DNA from 3 places in the Microbispora rosea genome. Region 2 is predicted to be linked to each of the others. Evidence: predicted binding sites of a transcription regulator. Region 2 holds the regulator's gene; each other region holds the start of a gene.
What was found. The regulator LexA, encoded in region 2, represses DNA repair genes until DNA is damaged. The targets are predictions, from matches to a motif close to TCGAACANNTGTTCGA.
Positions count from the first base shown of each region.

Region 1: a site for LexA is predicted at 1,430-1,445, ahead of ruvC (crossover junction endodeoxyribonuclease RuvC). Genes of this name have one in related genera too.
Region 3: a site for LexA is predicted at 1,265-1,280, ahead of recA (recombinase RecA). Genes of this name have one in related genera too.

Region 1 covers NZ_JBITJO010000002.1:37,465-40,735, forward strand. Annotated here, with positions in the region: gene ruvB (Holliday junction branch migration DNA helicase RuvB) at 1-39, opposite strand, end outside; gene ruvA (Holliday junction branch migration protein RuvA) at 154-774, opposite strand; gene ruvC (crossover junction endodeoxyribonuclease RuvC) at 771-1,373, opposite strand; gene ACIBK1_RS07660 (GNAT family N-acetyltransferase) at 1,484-2,671, opposite strand; gene ACIBK1_RS07665 (YebC/PmpR family DNA-binding transcriptional regulator) at 2,925-3,271, opposite strand, start outside.
Region 2 covers NZ_JBITJO010000002.1:1,008,398-1,011,668, forward strand. Annotated here, with positions in the region: gene ACIBK1_RS11915 (vitamin B12-dependent ribonucleotide reductase) at 1-167, opposite strand, end outside; gene nrdR (transcriptional regulator NrdR) at 287-751, opposite strand; gene lexA (transcriptional repressor LexA) at 1,185-1,901, shown strand; gene ACIBK1_RS11930 (MalY/PatB family protein) at 1,989-3,083, shown strand; gene ACIBK1_RS11935 (cellulase family glycosylhydrolase) at 3,093-3,271, opposite strand, start outside.
Region 3 covers NZ_JBITJO010000007.1:181,343-184,613, reverse strand. Annotated here, with positions in the region: gene recA (recombinase RecA) at 1-1,099, opposite strand, end outside; gene ACIBK1_RS28305 (hypothetical protein) at 1,428-1,703, shown strand; gene ACIBK1_RS28300 (ABC transporter permease) at 1,726-2,811, opposite strand; gene ACIBK1_RS28295 (ABC transporter ATP-binding protein) at 2,808-3,271, opposite strand, start outside.

The sequences.
Region 1 (3,271 bases), 970 kb from region 2:
CTCCGGTTCCGGCGACACGAGATCCCGCTCGAAGCTCACTCGACACCATCCGCTCGGCCTGCCGGGACCCGTCCGATTCCCGGTGAAACTTTCAACGAACGCCTCGCCCGCCGCGCGCCCCGCACGGCGGGCGAGGCGCGGCCCGTCACGAGGTCACCGCACGCTCAGCGCGCGCAGGGCGGACTTGAGCAGCGCCGCCACCTGCGGGGTGCGGCCGGCCGCGAGCTCCGCCTCGGCCTCCGCGGTGACCGTCGCGACCGCCTCGTCGGCGTCCCTGGACGAGTAGCCGAGCCCGACGAGCCCCGAGTGGACCTGGTCGCGCCAGACGGGCGCCGCCGCCGCGCCGTTGATCGCGGCGTCGACGGCCGCCGCCGGGGTGCCGAGCTTGTCCTTGAGTTCGAGCACGATGCGCTGGGCGCCCTTCTGGCCGATGCCGGGCACCATCGTCAGGGCCTTGATGTCGGCGCTCGCCACCGCGACCCGCAGCGCGTTGGGCGCGTGGACCGCGAGCATGGCCAGGGCCAGGCGCGGCCCGACCCCGCTGGCCGTCTGGAGCAGCTCGAAGACCGTCCGCTCGTCATCGGAGGCGAAGCCGTACAGCGTGAGCGAGTCCTCGCGGACGACGAGCGAGGTGGACAGCCGGGCGGGTTCGCCGATGCGCAGCCCGGCCAGGGTGCCCGGGGCGCAGTGGACGAGCATCCCGACGCCGCCCACCTCGACCACGGCGCTGTCGGCTCCGATCGCCGCCACCTGCCCCGCAACGGATGCGATCACCGCGTGCTCCCTCCCCGGTCCGGACGCCCGGCCGCGACGTCGCCGGGTCTCCCAGTCCTACCAGAGGCCGCGGGGCCCGCACCCCCGGAACGGGCCCTGGCCAGAGCGTCGGCCAGCCGGTGCTGCACGCCGCCGCGCCAGACGTGGCAGATGGCCAGGGCGAGCGCGTCGGCCGCGTCCGCCGGCTTGGGCATGGCGTCGAGCCGCAGCAGCCGGGTGACCATCGTGCCGACCTGCTTCTTGTCGGCGTTGCCGTTGCCGGTGATCGCGGCCTTGACCTCGCTGGGCGTGTGCAGCGCGACCGGCAGCCCCCGCCGCGCCGCGCAGACGATCGCGACGGCCGACGCCTGGGCCGTCCCCATGACCGTACGGACGTTGTGCTGGGCGAAGACCCGCTCGACGGCGACCGCGTCGGGCTTGATCTCGTCGAGCCAGCGCTCGATCTCCGCCTCGATGACGACCAGCCGGGACCCGATGTCGTCGTCGGGCGGGGTGCGGACCACCCCGACCGACAGCAGGCTCAGCGGGGCGCCCGGACGGCCCTCCACGGCGCCGAGACCGCACCGCGTCAGCCCCGGGTCCACGCCCATCACCCGCAGTTGGGGCATCCGCACCGGCACGCCTCCCTGATCCCGGCGGCGCGGCCACCGCTGCGCCGAACATCTGTTCGGTCGGTCACTCTATCGCGATCAGCGGCCGCGCGGGCGCGTCAGAAGTAGTCGATCATGTACGCGGCGCAGCCGAACGCGGCGTCCAGCGCGTCGTCGGCGTCGGCAGAGCCGCCGCTCAGCAGGCCGGCGCGGCGGAGGGTGGCCGTGGGCACGCCGGCGAACAGCGCCGACATCCCGCCGATCGTGAGCCGCGTCGCGTCCCCGTCCGCGCTCTCACCGCGCGCCGCCTCCCGCCGCGTCACGGAGCCGGCGCCGCCGTCCACCCGCAGCAGCCACGCGCCCGCGTTGCCCGGGCGCGGGGAGTCGGTCACCTCAAGGGGGGTCTCGACGCGGACCGCGGCGGGGAAGCCGCGCCCCTCGACCGCGGCGGGCAGATCGATCAGCCGGAACATCCACCGGGTCTGGCTGACCTCGTCCTTCGACCGCTCCCGCAGCATCCAGAGCATCGGGTCTGCCGGGTCCACGAAGGCCTTCACCGACTTCGCGACGGTCGACGCGCTGCCGACCATCGACCACAGGGCCCTGGCCGTCGCCTCCGACCCCGCCAGCAGGTTGTCGACCTCGATGTCCCCGTCGCTCCACCGGTAGACGACGAACCCGTCCTCGGCCAGGTAGCAGAAGTCGTCGTCGTCCTCCAGCCACAGCCGCCAGGTCCGCTCGTCGAAGCACAGCGGCCCGCTCGCGCGGGCGGCGGCGTGCACCCTGCCGATCAGGGCGACGAGCTCGGCCGCGTCGGCGGGGCCCATCCGGCGGAGCTTGACCCCGCCCGCCGCGCCGCCGGGGCCGCCCAGCGTACGCAGCGCCTCGGCGGGCACGGTGATCCGCTGGAGCACGCCGGCGTGCTCGTAGCCCGCGCTCCGGTACACCGGCGTGGTGGCCGGGTAGAGCGCGGAGACCGCGTGACCGAGCTCCGCGCAGCGCTCGATGGCCGCGTGCGTGAGCGCCCGGCCCACGCCCCTGCCACGGTCCTCCGGCGCCACCGTCACACCCGCCACACCGCCCATGGACAGGGGACGGCCGTGCCACCACTGGACGTACGGGTTGATCCTGGCCGTGCCGACGAGCCGGGGGCCGTCGAAGGCGCCCAGATAACGGCCCTCGGGCAGCATCGGGGAGACGAGCTTGCGCCAGGTCTCCGCGCCGCCGCCGGACAGCGGGCCGAAGGCGCGCCTTCGGTTGTCGAGGACGGCGTCCAGGTCGTCGCTCGTGATATGACGAATTTCCACAACCGGCCAAGCTATGCGGGCTCCGGTCGCCGCTGCCACCGGTTTTCCGCCCCCGCGCCGCCCTCCGGCCGAGACCCTGCGTCAACGGGGGCAAGGCGCTGCCTCAACGCGGCCGGTGCCCTGCGTCGATGAAGGCAAGGGCGCTGCGTCAATGGGGCCGGTGCCCTGCGTCGATTAGGGCAAGGGCCCTGCGTCAATGAGGGCAAGGGCCCTGTGCCGATCCGGCGGCAAGGGCCCGCGCCCGGCTCCGGCGTCAGGCCTCGATCTTCTCCATGACCTCGTCGCTCACGTCGAAGTTCGCCCAGACGTTCTGCACGTCGTCGCTGTCCTCCAGCGCGTCGATGAGCTTGAAGATCTTGCGGGCGCCGTCCTCCTCGAGGGGGACGTTGAGCGTGGGGACGAAGCTCATCTCGGCCGACTCGTAGTCGATGCCGGCGTCCTGCAGCGCCTTGCGCACGGGGATCAGGTCGGAGGCCTCACAGACCACCTCGAAGTTCTCGCCGAGGTCGTTGACCTCCTCGGCCCCCGCGTCGAGGACGGCCATGAGCACGTCGTCCTCGGTCAGCGACCCCTTGGGGACGATCACGACGCCCTTGCGGT
Region 2 (3,271 bases):
CCGTCCCGCCAGTTCGTCATCACGACGTCGCGCCGCTCCCAGCGGACCTCGTCGTACGGGTGCACCCCCGGGGTGGTGAAGATGCGCTTCATCTTCAGGCCCTTGCGCGGGCGCTTGCCCGGCCTGCCCCCCACACCCGACACGGTGCCGCTCACGGTCTCCGTCATGACTTCCCCCTCCCAGGGCCCGATGGAGCCCCTTCTCCGACCACGCTCGTTATAACCACATCGTCGCGCCGCGCCGTCGCGCGCCGCCGCCCGCCTCGTCCCGGTCCCCCGGAAGGCGCCTACTCCTCGCCGACCGTGCTGTGGGCCGCGCGGAGCCGCTCGATCTCCGCCTCGAAGTCCGCCAGCGTCTCGAAGCTGCGGTAGACCGACGCGAAGCGCAGGTAGGCCACCTCGTCGAGGTCGCGGAGCGGGCCCAGGATGGCCAGGCCCACCTCGTGCGAGGCGATCTCGGCCGCGCCGGTGCCCCGGATGCTCTCCTCGACGCGCTGCCCGAGCTGGGCGAGGGAGTCCTCGCTTACCGGGCGTCCCTGACAGGCCCGCCGTACGCCGGCGATGACCTTCTCCCGGGAGAACGGCTCGGTGACCCCGCTGCGCTTGCTCACCATCAGCAGTACGGTCTCCTGCGTGGTGAATCTGCGCCCGCACTCGGGACAGGTGCGCCGGCGGCGGATCGCCGACCCGTCCTCGGCCGCACGGCTGTCGACGACCCGGGTGTCCGGGTGGCGACAGAACGGACAGTGCACTTCATCGCCTCCCTGAACGCACATCCCGGAACACAAGGTGTGGTGAACTTACACCGATGTGACTACTAGATGTTGTGGTCCAACCGTAGGAGCGCCCGACCTTGAACGCAAGTCGAACCGGCCGCGGGCGTGGAAGTTCCTGCTCGGCGCGCGTGTCGCGCCTCCTGTCACGGCCGCATCAACTGCCCCGGCCGTTGCGGAACAGGCCCTTTGCGCGCCTTTCCCGGGCCGATTTCCGTACGGCTTCTGACCTGGGCGTACGGCGGCCAGAGAAGATCGGGTAAATCGAACACGGGATCGATCGAACTCCCGTACGATGAGGTGGACGGCGAGATCGGCGATTTCGCTGGATATCGAACAATTGTTTGACGGTGATCTTGAATCGCGGTACGGTCGCTCTGTGCGACATGAGGAACACGGATTGAGAGGTGGCATCGTGAGTGACCGAAGTGAGCAAGCGGATGGCGTCAGCGACCTCGCGGTTCGCAGGCGCGACTCGCTTGGCCTCACCCCCAGGCAGCGGAAGATCCTCGAGGTCATCCGCGACTCGGTCCAGCAGCGCGGCTATCCGCCGTCCATGCGGGAGATCGGGGAAGCGGTCCAGCTGACCAGCACCTCCAGCGTGTCGCACCAGCTCACGGCGCTCCAGCGTAAGGGCTACCTCCGGCGTGATCCCCATCGGCCCCGGGCCCTGGAGGTCCGGCTGCCGGGCGAGCCGGTGCTGTGGGTGGACCCGGACGCCACCTCCGAGGAGGAGGCCGGGTTCAACCGGCCCACCGCGGCCTACGTGCCGCTGGTCGGCCGCATCGCCGCCGGTGGCCCCATCCTCGCCGAGCAGAGCATCGAGGACGTGTTCGCGCTGCCCAAGCAGCTCGTGGGCGAGGGCACGCTGTTCCTGCTCCAGGTCTCCGGCGACTCGATGATCGAGGCCGCCATCGCCGACGGCGACTGGGTTGTGGTGCGGCAACAGCCGGTCGCCGACAACGGCGACATCGTGGCCGCGATGATCGACGGCGAGGCCACCGTGAAGACGTTCAAGCGCAAGGACGGGCACGTGTGGCTGGTGCCGCACAACCCCAACTACGAGCCGATCCCGGGCGACGAGGCCACCGTGCTCGGCAAGGTCACGGCGGTCCTGCGCAAGCTGTAGCCGCGCCGGCGCCCCGCGGCACGAGGCACCGCGGGGCGCGGCGGCCGCCTTCCAGGCGGTCACTTACCGGCAATTAGGGTGAGTCGGGTGAAACTCGACTCACTGTCTCTGGATGCGGCCCGCCGTCGTGACGGAATCAAATGGGCCCGCGCCGCGTCCGGCGTCATCCCCGCCTGGGTCGCCGACATGGACTTCCCCGTGCCCGAGGCGGTCACGGAGGCGATCGCGAGACGTGCCGCCACAGACCTCGGCTATCCCGCCTGGCTGGAGGAGCCCACCGCCGGGCCCCTGGCGGAGGCGTTCGCCGAGCGCATGGAGACGCGGTACGGCTGGCGAGCCGATCCGGCACACGTGCGGTCCTACACCGACCTCAACCAGGCCCTCCAGGTGCTGCTGCACGTCATGACCGACCCCGGCGACGCGGTGGCGCTGCACGTTCCGGCCTACGACCCCTTCCTCACCACGATCACCGCGATGAACCGCCGCCTGGTGCCCATGCCGCTGACGGCCGACGGCAGGTTCGAGGTGCCCGGTGAGCCCGTCCGGGTGCTCCTGCTGGTCAACCCGCAGAACCCGTCGGGCCGTTCGTTCACCCGTGAGGAGCTCGAGGCCATCGCGACGTACGCCGACCGGCACGGCACTCTGGTGATCTCCGACGAGATCCACGCCGACCTGACGTACGCCCCTGCCCGGCACATCCCGTTCGCCACGATCCTGCCGGAGCGCACGGTCACGCTGACCTCCGCCAGCAAGGCCTTCAACATGGGCGGACTGCACTGCTCGGTGGCCCACATCGGCGCGAAGGACGCCAGGGCCACGCTCGGCCGCCAGCCCGCCCACATCTACGGGGCGCCCAGCGTTCTCGGTGTGGAGGCCACGGTCGCGGCGTGGCGGCACGGCGACGCGTGGCTCGAGGAGGTGCTGGCGATCCTGGACCGCAACCGCAGGCGCATCGCCGAGCGGCTCCCCTCGGTGGGGTACCGCATGCCCGAAGCCACCTATCTCGCCTGGCTCGACTTCGGCGTGCCCGGCGCGGCGCACTTCCTTGAGCGGGAGGCCCGGGTCAAACTCAACCCGGGCCCGAACTACGGAGGCGGCGACACCTTCGCCCGCCTCAACTTCGCGACGTCGGCGGCGATCCTGGAGGAGATCCTGTCCAGGATCGCCGCCGCACTGACGTGAGGCGCCCGCTCAGCTCGCCGTGCAGGTCACCGTGGACGGAACGCCGTTGCTGCCGGACCAGCTGCCGTTGAAGCCGAACATGGTCGAGGCCCCGGCGGCCAGCGTGCCGTTGTAGGACATGTTCGTCACCGTGACGTTCGACCCGCTCGCGCTGAGCGTGCCGTTCCAGAGCTGGCTGATGCTCTGGC
Region 3 (3,271 bases), on a different contig from region 2:
AGACGTCACCCGGCTTGGGCGCACTGGCCGCCTTGCTGCCCCGGCCGGACGTCGGGGCGGGCGGCGCCGCCGGAGCGGCGGGGGGCTCGCTCGGCGAGTCGAGCCGCGGCCCGACACCGAGCTTCTCCTTGATCTTCTTCTCGATCTCGTTGGCGATGTCGGGGTTGTTCTTGAGGAAGTTGCGGGCGTTCTCCTTGCCCTGCCCGAGCTGGTCGCCCTCGTACGTGTACCAGGCGCCGGCCTTGCGCACGAACCCGTGCTCGACGCCCATGTCGATCAGCCCGCCCTCACGGGAGATGCCGATGCCGTACAGGATGTCGAAGTCGGCCTGGCGGAAGGGCGGGGCCATCTTGTTCTTGACGACCTTCACCCGGGTCCGGTTGCCGACCGGCTCGGTGCCGTCCTTGAGCGTCTCGATCCTGCGCGCGTCCAGCCGCACCGACGCGTAGAACTTCAGCGCCTTGCCACCCGTGGTGGTCTCGGGGCTTCCGAACATGACGCCGATCTTCTCGCGGAGCTGGTTGATGAAGATGGCGGTGGTCCGGGTCTGGTTCAGCGCACCGGCGATCTTGCGCAGGGCCTGCGACATGAGGCGGGCCTGGAGACCGACGTGGCTGTCGCCCATCTCGCCCTCAATCTCGGCCTTCGGCACGAGGGCCGCCACCGAGTCGATCACGATGATGTCGACGGCGCCGGAACGGATCAGCATGTCCGCGATCTCCAGCGCCTGCTCACCGGTGTCCGGCTGGGAGACGAGCAACGCGTCGACGTCGACGCCCAGCTTCTTGGCGTACTCGGGGTCGAGGGCGTGCTCGGCGTCGATGAACGCGGCGATGCCGCCGCCCTTCTGGGCGTTGGCCACGGCGTGCAGGGCGACCGTGGTCTTACCGGAGGACTCGGGGCCGTACACCTCGACGATCCGGCCGCGGGGATAGCCGCCGATGCCGAGGGCGACGTCGAGAGCGATCGAACCGGTGGGGATGACCTCGATCGGGGCACGCGCGTCGTCTCCGAGGCGCATGACGCTGCCCTTGCCGAACTGCCGCTCGATCTGTGCGAGGGCGGTCTCAAGGGCCTTCTCGCGGTCGTTGATTGCCATTGGGTGCCCCCTGAAGGGTGTCGTCTGCTCGGTCACCGAAAAGCTACGGGGTGCCACCGACATTTTCCGGAGCTTCCCGCACACCGCCCCGAGAGGTGGGCCGGGAGCCTGTCGCGCCCCGGCGACCTGACGGCGCGCACCCCGGCGGCGACCAGTCCAATATAGCCGAACGACTGTTCGATCACATGCCGGAACGCCACCAAGCCCGGGAACGAGCGGCGCCCCAACCGTGCCGTTACATTCCCGGGCGTTACTCTGCCGTGGTTGTCAGCGCTCTGACCTGGGACGATCCTTGTAGCAAAGCTGGATCTCCCCGCTGGAGGGCCACGTGACGGGCACCGGCGACTACAGCCGACAGCGTCTGGCCCGCCTTGGGGCGCTCGCCGCGCGACTCCCCGGGCTCGGTCTCTCCGCGCGACTGCTCGGCACGGACGATCCGGTCCTGTCCGTCTGGCACCCGGGCACCGGCAGGCAGACGATCGTCTTCGCGACGCCCACCAAGGAAGGATGGATGTTCCTGTGGGCTCCGGGCGGCCAGGAGAGCGCCGACGACCCCGGCCGCGCGGCCGAGCTGATCGGTCAGACCCTCTCCCGGCCCCCCTGATCCTCCGCGCCTGCGTCCGCCGTCAGCGGACGACCTCGCCCAGTTTGACCCGGGCGCCGGTGCGGAGCACCGCCCGCCGGTAGACGCGGGCCGCGCCCAGCAGGACGGCGACCACGGCCACGACCATGAGCGCTCCGGCGATGAGGATCTCCACCAGCGGCACGTCGACGGCCGCCGTACGCACGGGCATGACCATCGACGAGAACGGCGGCACGAACGACAGCACGCGCGCGACCGTGCCCGCCGGCTCGACGGCGGCGAAGTAGGCCGTCAGGTAGGTGAACATCATGAGCATGGTCATCGGCGTCAGGACGGTGTTGAGCTCCTCCTGCCGCGACACCAGCGAGCCGAAGGCGGCGGCGAGCGCCGAGAAGAAGGCGTAGCCCAGCACGAACCAGACGACCGCGCCGACCACGATTCCCCCCATCCCCGGCGGGAAGTCGGCGGTGAAGCCGGTCGCGGACGACGCCGCCAGACCGGCGATGATGACCACGACGAGGTTGACCAGCCCCAGCGCGCCCAGCCCGACGATCTTTCCGCCCAGGAGCTGCCAGGGACGCACCGAGGTGAGCAGGATCTCCACGATGCGACTGCCCTTCTCCTCCACCACGCCCATCGCGACGAACATCGAGGAGTAGATGAGCAGGAAGAACAGCACCATCACGATCAAGGTGGCGATGCCGGTGCGCACGCCCTGGTAGCGGGCGTCCGCGCCGACCGACTCCACCGTCAGCGGCGTGATCGTGAGGCCGGCCGCCGAGATCTGCGCGTCGCGGTGGACGCTCTCCAGGATCAGACCCAGCCGCTGGTCGAGCTCGCCGTCCGCGAGGACCTTGTCCCCGTTGATCAGGGCCGCGTCGACGTCCCCGTCGACCACGGCCTTCCGCGCGGCCGCCTCGTCCGGCAGCCGGGAGTAGGCGAGCTGGGCGGCGGGCGGGGGCGCCTGTCCCACCACGCCGACGTCGTAGGTGTCGTCGCCGCCCAGGACCTTGGGCAGGAACGCGAGCGCGGCCACCAGGATCGCGCTGACCGCGAGACTGATCAGGTATGACTTCGTCCTGATGCGCGTGCGGATCTCCCGCTGGGCCACCAGCCACAGGCCGTTCATGCCACCGCCTCCCTGAAGATCTCGGCCAGCGTCGGCTGCCTGCGGCCGAAGTGCTCCACCTTGCCCGCCCCGATCGCCGTACGCAGGATGTCCTGGTCGTCGCCCTCCTCGCACAGCAGGACGTCGCGGTCGCCCTCGCGGGTGAGCGCGCCGGGCAGGCGGTCGGCCCAGCCGGGCGCGGCGTCCCTGACCACGACCCGCAGCACCCCGCGGCCCTCCCGCTCGCGCAGGTCGCCGACCGGTCCGTACGCCACCATCCGGCCCGCCGAGATGATGCCGACCGAGTCGCAGAGCTGTTCGACCAGGTCGAGCTGGTGGCTGGAGAAGATCACCGGCACACCCGCCGCGGCGCGGTCCTTGAGCACCTCCGCGAGCGCGTCGACCGCCAGCGGGTCGAGGCCCGAGAACGGCTCGTCGAGGATCAGGACCGCCGGCTCGTGGACGAGCGCGACCGCGAGCT